3 regions of the Uliginosibacterium sediminicola genome follow, and region 2 is predicted to be linked to each of the others. Evidence: predicted binding sites of a transcription regulator. Region 2 holds the regulator's gene; each other region holds the start of a gene.
The links. The regulator FNR, encoded in region 2, switches genes on or off when oxygen is low (the NO sensors DNR and NnrR bind a similar motif). The targets are predictions, from matches to a motif close to TTGANCTAGNTCAA.
Positions count from the first base shown of each region.

Region 1 (3,274 bases), on a different contig from region 2:
GCGCCACACGCGCAGCATCAGCGAACGCGAGTACTCGCGCTCGACCATGGTCTCGACGCAGATGCCGTGCGCGAGCGCCTCGGGCATGCGGCCGCGCAGTTCGAGCGTGAGCTCTTCGTAAGCCATGTAGGTGGCGGCGAGGCTGGCGAGGTTCTTGCGCGTGAGCACCGCGCCGCGCGTGCCGGGCACCGGCAGATTGGGCCGCATGATCACCGGAAAGCCGGCCTGCTTGGCCATCTCGCCAGCCTCTTCGGCCGAGTGCGCGACCTGCATCGGCACGATGGGCATGTGGAAGGCGGCGAGGATGGCCATCGTCTCTTGGCGCAGCAAGGTGGTACGGCGGCGCGCTAGCGCGGTGTCGATGATCAGGCGCGCCGCGCCGGTCAGCGGCTCGTGCGCATCGACCAGCGGGGCGGGCGCCTGGGTGAGCAGGCGCTGGTTGCGGTAATAGGCGCTGATGTGCGAGAACAGCTCGACCGCCGTCTCCGGCGTGCGCAGGCTGGGAATGCCGGCGATGCGGAAAGCTTCGCGTGCTTCGCGCGTCTGGTCGTCGCCAAGCCAGCAGGTGAGGATGGGCTTTTCGGTGCGCTTGTATTGTTCGATGACGCGCTGAGCAACCTCGGTCGGCCGTGTCATCGCCTGCGGGGTGAGCAGGCACAGTACGCCATCGACATGTTCATCGTCGAGCAGGGCGGCCAGCGCGCCGGCGTAACGGTCCGGATCCGAATCGCCGATCAGATCGATGGGATTATCGAGCGACCAGTGCGGCGGCAGGATGCTGTCGAGCCGAGTCAGCGTGGCGGTCGACAGCTCGGCCAGCGGAATGCCCAGATCGCCGGCGCGGTCTGCCGCCATCACGCCGGGGCCGCCGCCATTGGTGATGATGGCGAGGCGATTGCCGCGCGGGCGGAAGTGCGCAAACAGCGCCTTGCTGGCGGCATACAGCTGGCTGAGGTTGTACAGGCGGATCACGCCGGCACGGCGCAGGGCGGCGTCGAACACCGCATCGTCACCGGCATTGACGCCGGTATGTACCTGGGCTGCGCGCAGGCCGACCGGGTGACGGCCGACCTTGAGCAGCATCACCGGTTTGGCGCGTGCAGCCGCGCGCAGGGCGGAGAGGAAACGACGCGCATCGCGGATGCCTTCGATGTAGAGCAGGATGCTCTCGGTGCGGAAATCCCAGACCATGTAGTCGAGGATTTCGCCGAAATCCAGATCGCTGGACATGCCCAGCGAGACCACATTCGAAAAGCCGACCTGGTTGGGCTGCGCGTAATCGAGAATTGCCGCGCAGAGCGCGCCCGATTGCGAGATGAAGCCGATCGAGCCACTGATTGCTTGACCATGGGCGAAAGTCGCATTGAGGCCCCGCGCGGGGCGGGCGACGCCCAGGCTGTTGGGCCCGAGCAGGCGCATGCCGTATTTGCGCGCATTGCGCACGGCATCCATTTCCAGCCGGGCGCCGGCGGCGCCGCTCTCGCCAAAGCCGGCGGAGAGCACCGCCGCAGAGCGCACACCGGCCTTGCCGCATTCGGCGATGACATCCGGCACCGTGCTGGCCGGCGTGGCGATGACGGCCAGATCGACCTTGCCCGGCACATCACCGATATGCGGATAGCACTTGACCTCCTGCACCGCCGTGTATTTGGGATTGACGGCGTACAGCGTGCCCTTGAACTGCGCCTGGCGCATATTGCGGATCAGCACCTGGCCCAGCGCGCCCTCACGCTCGGTGGCGCCGATGATGGCGACACTCTGTGGTTCGAAAAGCGGCGAAAGATAGTGCTTCTCATCCATGAGGCGGCCCCCGGCTCCTGTAGCAGCTAACTGTCAATGATTCTGGCACAGCCTGCTTGATTCGGATCAAGCAAAGCAGTGCGCCCAGCTGCTCGATGCTGCAGTGCTAAGGGTTTTCCGCAGGCGCAGCGGCGATTCAGTAAACCGGCTTGCCGAAGCGGATTTCTTGCAGGATCTTGGCCGAGATTTCTTCAATCGAGCGGGTCGTCGAATCGAGGAAGGGAATGCCTTCGCGGCGCATCAGGCGCTGCGCTGATTCGATCTCGGACTGACAGTTCTCGATGGCGGCGTAGCGGCTGTTGGGGCGCCGTTCCTGGCGGATCTGCGAGAGGCGTTCGGGGTTGATGGTCAGCCCGAACAGCTTGCCACGGAAGCGCTGCAACTCGCCGGGCAGCTTGTTGCGTTCGAAGTCTTCGGGGATCAGCGGATAGTTGGCCGCCTTGACGCCGTATTGCATGGCCAGATAAAGGCTGGTCGGCGTCTTGCCCGAACGGGATACACCGACGAGGATGACATTGGCTTCTTCGAGGTTCTTGTCGGTGATTCCATCATCATGCGCGAGGGTGAAGTTGATCGCTTCGATGCGCGTCTTGTAATCCTCGCTCTCGGCGATGCCGTGGAAGCGGCCGACCGCATGGGTGGATTTGACGCCGAGTTCCACTTCCAGCGGCGCGATGAAGGTGCCGAACAGGTCGATGAACTGCGCATCACCTTCGTGCAGTGCAGCAATGATGTCGTTCTGCACCAGGGTGCTGAACACAATTGGCCGGGCGCCGTCACGCTTCATCGCCTCGCGGATGCTGCGCGCACAGTCGATGGCCTTGTCCAGCGAATCGATGAAAGGTGCCCGCACCTGGCGGAAGCTGCAGTCCGGAAACTGCGCCAGCAGGCTGTGTCCGAGCGTTTCGGCGGTGATGCCCGTACCGTCGGAAACGAAGAAAACGGTCCTTCTTGGCTTGTTGTCCATCGTGTATATCCTCTATCTGGACTAGACGGGCTTCATGGCACGGCGGTTGGGGTAAGCTCTCATGCAGTGCACAAAAATAGATCTATAGAATGCTTGCGATCAGAGCCGGATGCAACTGATTGAAGCATATAACCGGCATTTTTTGACCCCAGATCGAGGTGCCCGCATGAGTTCTTACGTCATTCCTTTTGAATCGCTCCGCATGACCGATGTGGAGCAGGTAGGCGGCAAGAATGCCTCGCTGGGCGAGATGATCAGCCAGCTCTCGGCAGCGGGTGTGCGGGTTCCCGGTGGTTTTGCGACCACGGCTTTTGCGTATCGCGAGTTCCTCGCCACCAATGGCCTGGCCGAGCGCATCCGCGCCGCGCTGGAGTCGCTCGACATCAACGATGTTGAAGCGCTGATCAGGACCGGCGCGCAGATCCGCCAATGGATCATGGAAACGCCGCTGCCGGCGCAACTGGAAGCGGACATCCGCACGCATTACGAACGTCTGGTGGCCGAAGG
Region 1 is NZ_JBDIVE010000007.1:163,648-166,921, forward strand. It holds gene ABDB84_RS13675 (bifunctional acetate--CoA ligase family protein/GNAT family N-acetyltransferase) at 1-1,800, opposite strand, end outside; gene ppsR (posphoenolpyruvate synthetase regulatory kinase/phosphorylase PpsR) at 1,937-2,767, opposite strand; gene ppsA (phosphoenolpyruvate synthase) at 2,934-3,274, shown strand, end outside.
Region 1: a site for FNR is predicted at 1,857-1,870, ahead of ABDB84_RS13675 (bifunctional acetate--CoA ligase family protein/GNAT family N-acetyltransferase). Genes of this name have one in related genera too.

Region 2 (3,274 bases):
CAGGTCACAGCCTTCGAGCTGGGCGGTGTGCACGATCTCCTGCCAAGGCGAGGCATTGGTCGCCGTGCGACAGAAGCAGGCTACGCCCTCCTGTTCGACCACGGCACGGGCCTGGCTGAGGATGCTCTGAGCCGCTTCAGCGCTGTTGCGCACAAAGTCTTCCTCGAAACCCGCGCTGGTAAAGCCGTCGGCCACGACTGGCTGCGGGCACTCCTCCTGCACGTATAAGACCGTAATGCGCGCGCCCAGGCAGCGCGCCAGCGCTGTGGCCTGGTTCAGTGCGTGATTGGAGAGTTCCGTGCCATCGGTCGGCACGAGCAGATGCTTGTACATGGTGGATCTCCTTTCGGATGTCGTCCAAGTCCCCACGCTATGCCGACGCCCACCGACTGCCTTGACGCGTATCAAGCATCAGCGGCGTGTAAGGGAATTCCTACATACAGGCGGCATTTGACCAAGCGCAAATGAGCCATCGCCGACACGCTGATGCAGGCACGGCCGATGTTCGCGGGGGCTGGACACGACCACAATTCATCCCATGAACACCACAAAACAAACCACCGACGTCTTCATCGTCGAGGACTCACCAGCCATACGGGCACGTCTGGTCGAGCTTCTCAGCGCCATTGACGACGTTCGCATCGTCGGACAAGCCGACACGCCGGCTGGCGCTGTGCAGGGGATTTTCGATACACAGCCGCATTGTGTTGTTCTGGATATCCAGCTCATCGGCGGGCAAGGCATCGAGGTCATCCGAGCCATCAGCCCCCACGTGCCCCACATTGACTTCATCGTGCTGACCAACCATGCCACGCCGCAATACAGACGCTTCTACATGGAGGCCGGCGCCCGCTGGTTCTTCGACAAGACAGAAGAATTCGAGCGGATCAAGGAAGCGCTCCCTCTCCATAGCCGAAACCACTGAGGAAAACGACATGCTTGCCACGACAGAGATCCAACAACAAAACGACGCCTGCAACTTTGCCAAGGACACCAACGCCGTTCGTTGCACCAACTGCAATCTGCGCGAGCTGTGCCTGCCCCAGGGTATGGCCCAGGACGATGTACTGCGCCTCAACGGTCTGGTCGCTACGCGTCGTCGTCTCAAGCGCGGCGAGAGCCTGCAGCGCGCCGGCGACCCGTTCCGCTCGCTCTACGCGGTGCGCAGCGGTTCCTTCAAGACCTGCATCGCCACCGAAGATGGCCGTGACCAAGTGACCGGCTTCAAGATGTCGGGCGATCTGATCGGCCTCGATGGCATCGGCACCAACGCCCACATCATCGATGTGATCGCCCTCGAAGACAGCGAAGTCTGCGCCATCCCCTTCGCCCGTCTGGAAGAGTCCTCGCGTGAAATTGCCGGCCTGCAAAAGCAGTTCCACCGCATCATGAGCCGCGAGATCGTCGGCGAACAAGGCGTCATGGTCCTGCTCGGCAGCATGCGTGCCGAAGAACGAGTCGCCACCTTCCTGGTCAGCCTGTCGCGCCGCTTCCGCGCTCGCGGTTACTCGCCGACCGAATTCCACCTGCGCATGACGCGTGAGGAAATCGGCAGCTATCTGGGCCTCAAGCTGGAGACGGTGAGCCGCGTGATGTCGCGCTTCGATGACATGAAGCTCATCCAGATCAAGCAGAAGCACGTCGTCATCCTCGACCCGCAAGGTCTCAAGGATGTGGCGGCACCGGCAACTTCCGGACTCTGATCGGCCGCTTGCATTGAATACCCGGTGGGGCGGTTGTGCCTCACCGCGCTGAGGTATCGCCTTGCGACCTCACCACTGGATAGTGTCACCGTCGCCATGAGCAGCATTGAGAGCAGTTTCAAGCGCGAGATCGAGCATCCCGCCCCGCAACAACCGGCCCTGCCCGCCTACATGACGGACGTCTACGACTGGGCCTATGTCAGTCCGCGCTGGGTGCGCTGGCTCGATCGCAACAGCGTCGTCAGAACCCTGCTGTTCGGCAATGACCAGCGCCTGATGCAGGCCTATCTGGAACGGATCGAGCCCGGCATGCATGTCTGGCAGGTGGCCCATGTCTATGGTGATCTGGTGCGCCGTGCCGCGCAGCGCTGCGGCAGCGAGGGGCACTTCACGCTCACCGACGTGACGCCGATCCAGCTCGAACACGCTCACCGCAAGCTCGACGACATGCCCTGGGCGCAGCTGCGTCATGCCGATGCCGGCCAGTTCCGCGTTGCCGCGCCCTGCGATCTGATCTGCAGCTTCTTCCTGCTGCACGAAGTGCCGGACAACTGGAAGCGGCGCATCGTCGACAACATCCTCAGCCAGCTGCCCGAGAACGCCGAAGCCCTATTCGTCGACTACCACAAGCCGGCCTGGTGGCAGCCGGTGCGTTACATCCTCAAGTGGGTCAATCGCCTGCTCGAACCCTTTGCCGACGCACTCTGGCAACACGAGATCCGCCACTACGCCAGCCACGCCGAGGACTACGACTGGCACAAGCGCACGATCTTCGGCGGCGTCTACCAGATCGTCAGCGCGCGTCCCAAAGCGCGTAGTTAAACGCAGTTCAGCGCGCCGGCAACTCAGGCGGCGCTGGAACCGCGCACGATCAGCTCACCGCGCATGACGATGCGGCGCATCGCCTGGCCCGGCTGGGCGATGCGCGCCAGCAGCAGTTCAATCGCGGTGCGGCCGATGTCGGCCGTCGGTTGCGCCATCACCGTGATGTCGGGGGTGACGATGCGCGTCCAGGGCATGTCGTCGAAACCGGCGACGATCACATCCTGCGGATAGCGCAAACCATGCTGGCGCAAGCCTTCGACCAGGCCGAGCAGGATCAGGCCGCTGCTCGCCACCACCGCGTCCGGCGTCTGGCGGTGGCGTTCCAGATAGGTGCTCAGCGCCTGGCGGGCGTCGTCTGTCGTCGGCTTGACTGGCTGGGTGATGGCGCTGAGGCCGGCTTCGGCGAGCGCCGCCTGGTAGCCGGCCAGGCGCTGGCTGCCGGTTGCACTGGCGGCACCGTAGAAGAAGGCGATGCGCCGGCAATTGCGTTCGAGCAGATGGCGGGTCAGGCGCTGGGCGGCATCGATATTGTCGAGCACCACGGCATCGGCCTCGGTCTTGGCATCGCAACGGTCGACCAGTACCAGCGGAAAGCTGAAGTCTTCAGCGCGGTACTGATTGAGCAGCGACAAGGTCGGCGAGAGGATCACACCGGCGACATTTTCGTCGCGCATCATGTCCAGGTAGAAGCGTTCCTTGGCCGGGTCTTCGTCGGCATTGCAGAGCAGCACGCGCATGCCACGGGC
Region 2 is NZ_JBDIVE010000006.1:236,404-239,677, forward strand. It holds gene ABDB84_RS12870 (universal stress protein) at 1-333, opposite strand, end outside; gene ABDB84_RS12875 (response regulator) at 539-925, shown strand; gene fnr (fumarate/nitrate reduction transcriptional regulator Fnr) at 936-1,703, shown strand; gene rquA (rhodoquinone biosynthesis methyltransferase RquA) at 1,800-2,525, shown strand; gene ABDB84_RS12890 (LacI family DNA-binding transcriptional regulator) at 2,549-3,274, opposite strand, start outside.

Region 3 (3,274 bases), on a different contig from region 2:
CGCCGCACCAGCTTCTTGCAGGCATTCACGCTCGATATGCTTTCGTTCATGTACAGATGCAGCACGGTGCCGCCGGTGTAGCGCGTCTGCAGCGGCTCCTGGCGCGTGAGGGCCTCGAAGGGGTCGTCGGTGAAGCCGACCGGCAGCTGCGAGGAATTGGTGTAGTACGGCTGATCCTTGCTGCCCGCTTGCAGGATGTCGGGCCAGCGCTTGCGGTCCTCGCGGGCGAAGCGGTAGGTGGTGCCCTCGGCCGGCGTCGCTTCGAGATTGAAGAGGTGGCCGGTCTGTTCCTGGAACTCGCTCATGCGTGCGCGGATGTGGTTGAGCAGGCGCAGCGCGAAGTCGTGACCCCATTCGCTGGTGATGTCATGCGCATCACCAGTGAAGTTGCGGATCATCTCGTTGATGCCATTCACGCCCAGGGTGCTGAAGTGATTGCGCAGCGTGCCCAGATAGCGCTTGGTGTAGGGGAACAGCCCGGCGTCGATGAGTTGCTGGATCACCTGGCGCTTCACTTCGAGGCTGTCGCGGCCCAGTTCGAGCAGGCGGTCGACGCGGGCGAACAAGCCCGCTTCATCGCCCTTGTGCTGGTAACCGATGCGCGCGCAATTGATCGTCACCACGCCCAGCGAGCCGGTCTGCTCGGCGGAGCCGAACAGGCCGTTGCCGCGCTTCAAGAGCTCGCGCAGATCGAGCTGCAGGCGGCAGCACATGCTGCGCACCATGTTCGGCGTCAGCTCCGAGTTGAGGAAGTTCTGGAAATAGGGCAGGCCGTACTTGGCCGTCATTTCGAACAGGCGGTTGGCGTTCTCGCTGTCCCAATCGAAATCCGGCGTGATGTTGTAGGTTGGAATCGGGAAGGTGAACACGCGGCCGAACTTGTCACCGGCCGTCATCACGTCGATGTAGGCGCGGTTGATCATGTCCATCTCGGCCTGCAGCTCGCCGTAGGCAAATGGCATCTCTTCGCCGCCGATGTAGGGAATCTGCTCGCGCAGGTCTTCCGGGCAGACCCAGTCAAAGGTCAGATTGGTGAACGGCGTCTGCGTGCCCCAGCGGCTCGGCACATTGAGGTTGTAGATCAACTCCTGGATGCACTGACGCACTTGCGCGTAGGACAGATTGTCCTTGCGGATGAAGGGCGCGAGATAAGTGTCGAAAGAGCTGAAAGCCTGCGCGCCGGCCCATTCGTTTTGCAGGGTGCCGAGGAAGTTCACGATCTGCCCGACCGCCGAACCCAGGTGCTTGGGCGGCGCCGATTCGACCTTGCCCGGCACGCCGTTGAAACCTTCGGTCAGCAGGGTGCGCAGTGACCAGCCGGCGCAGTAGCCGGACAGCATATCGAGGTCGTGGATGTGCACATCGCCGTTGCGGTGCGCTTCGCCAATCTCTTTGGCATACACGTGGTTGAGCCAGTAATTGGCGATCACCTTGCCCGACACATTGAGGATCAGGCCGCCCAGCGAATAGCCCTGGTTGGCATTGGCGTTGACGCGCCAGTCGCGGCGGTCCAGATACTCGTTGATGGCGTTTTCGACATCGACCACGGTCTTGTGATCGGTGCGCAGACGCGAGCGCTGTTCGCGATAGACGATGTAGGCGCGCGAGGTGCGATACCAGCCGGCGGCCATCAAGGACACTTCGACGGTGTCCTGCACGCGTTCGATGCTCGGCACCAGCTCGCCTTGTGCGCTCAGCCGGTCGACGACCAGGCGCGTGATGCGCGCCGCCTCCGAAGGCTGGAATTCGCCGCTGGCCTGCCCCGCCTTGGCGATGGCCGCTTCAATCTTGCTGGCATCGAATGGCAGCAGCCTGCCATCGCGCTTGATGACCCCCGTCAGTTCCTGCATCAACCCCTCCTGATACTAGATGTAGTTGTTTGTTGCTCATTAATCCCTATATATAGTTACCCATGCGCCGGCTTTTTGACTTTTGATCCGCATCAATTGCGCGCTCCAGATGATTGTCAGAAGCCCGGCGAAGTGGATGCGGCAGACGCCTCCAGGCTATCGTTCCGCTCGGCGCTACGCTGCCGCATCGGCGGCCGATGGCTTAAGATGAAGACCCTGAGCCAGCCCGGAGGATGCCGTGATGTGGGACCAGCGCTACAGCAGCGAAGACTATGCCTATGGCAAGGACGCGAACGATTTTCTGGTCGCCCACTGTGCGGCCTTGCCCAAGGGGCGCGTGCTCAGCCTGGCCGAGGGCGAGGGGCGCAATGCCGTGTTTCTGGCCGCGCAGGGCTACGCCGTCAGCGCGGTGGATGCTTCGGCCGTCGGCCTCGCCAAGGCGCGCAAACTGGCGGAGGAACGTGGCGTCAGCCTGGAACTGATCCACGCCGATCTGAGCCAGTTCGAGCTCGGCGAGAACTGCTGGGACGCCATCATCTCGATCTTCTGCCCCTTGCCCAGCGCGGCACGCAGCCTGCTGCATGCCAAAGTCGTACGCGCGCTCAAGCCCGGCGGCGTGTTCCTGCTTGAGGCCTACCGCCCCGAGCAGCTCCATTACGGCACCGGGGGCGGCCCCTCGGTCGATACCAAGACCACGCCGGAATCGCTGCATCTCGAACTGGGCGCGCTGCATTTCGAGCACTTTGCCGCGCTGGAGCGGGACGTCATCGAAGGGCATTACCACACCGGCCGTGGCGCCGTGGTCCAGCTCATCGCGCGCAAGCCTTAGCGGCGTTGTGCAGCACAGCAAATACCCTGCTGTAAAGCCTTGGACGACGCATGGTGTTTGTGGAAAACCCGCATCGTTCGCCTGCGCCGGCTGTACTACCTTGATCGTTCACCGGAGCGATCAGGAGCAGCAATGTCTTGTTTTAAATGGATTATCCTCGCCGCGCTGAGTCTGGCGCTGCCGGCTCGTGCCGACATCCTCATCGGCCAGACCACGGGCTTGACCGGTCCGGTAGCGGCCGGCGTCAAGGAGACCCAGCTGGGCGCCCAGCTCTATCTCGACGCCATCAATGCCCAGGGCGGCGTGCATGGCCAGAAGGTCCGCTTGCTCACCCTGGACGACCAGTTCGAAGCGGCCAAGGCCGCCAACAATGCCGAGACCCTGATCACCCAGAACAAGGTGCTGGCGCTGTTCCTCTCGCGTGGCACGGCCACCACGGAAGCGATGTTGCCCCTGGTCGAGCGCTACGGCGTACCGCTCATCGCCCCATCGAGCGGCGCGCAAAGCCTTTACGAGCCGGTGAAGAAGCAGGTCTTCATCGTGCGCACGCCCTACCGCCTCGAAGCCGCGCAAACCATCGTGATGATGAGCAAGA
Region 3 is NZ_JBDIVE010000017.1:1,707-4,980, reverse strand. It holds gene ABDB84_RS19225 (ribonucleoside triphosphate reductase) at 1-1,850, opposite strand, end outside; gene ABDB84_RS19220 (class I SAM-dependent methyltransferase) at 2,092-2,679, shown strand; gene ABDB84_RS19215 (ABC transporter substrate-binding protein) at 2,812-3,274, shown strand, end outside.
Region 3: a site for FNR is predicted at 1,933-1,946, ahead of ABDB84_RS19225 (ribonucleoside triphosphate reductase). Genes of this name have one in related genera too.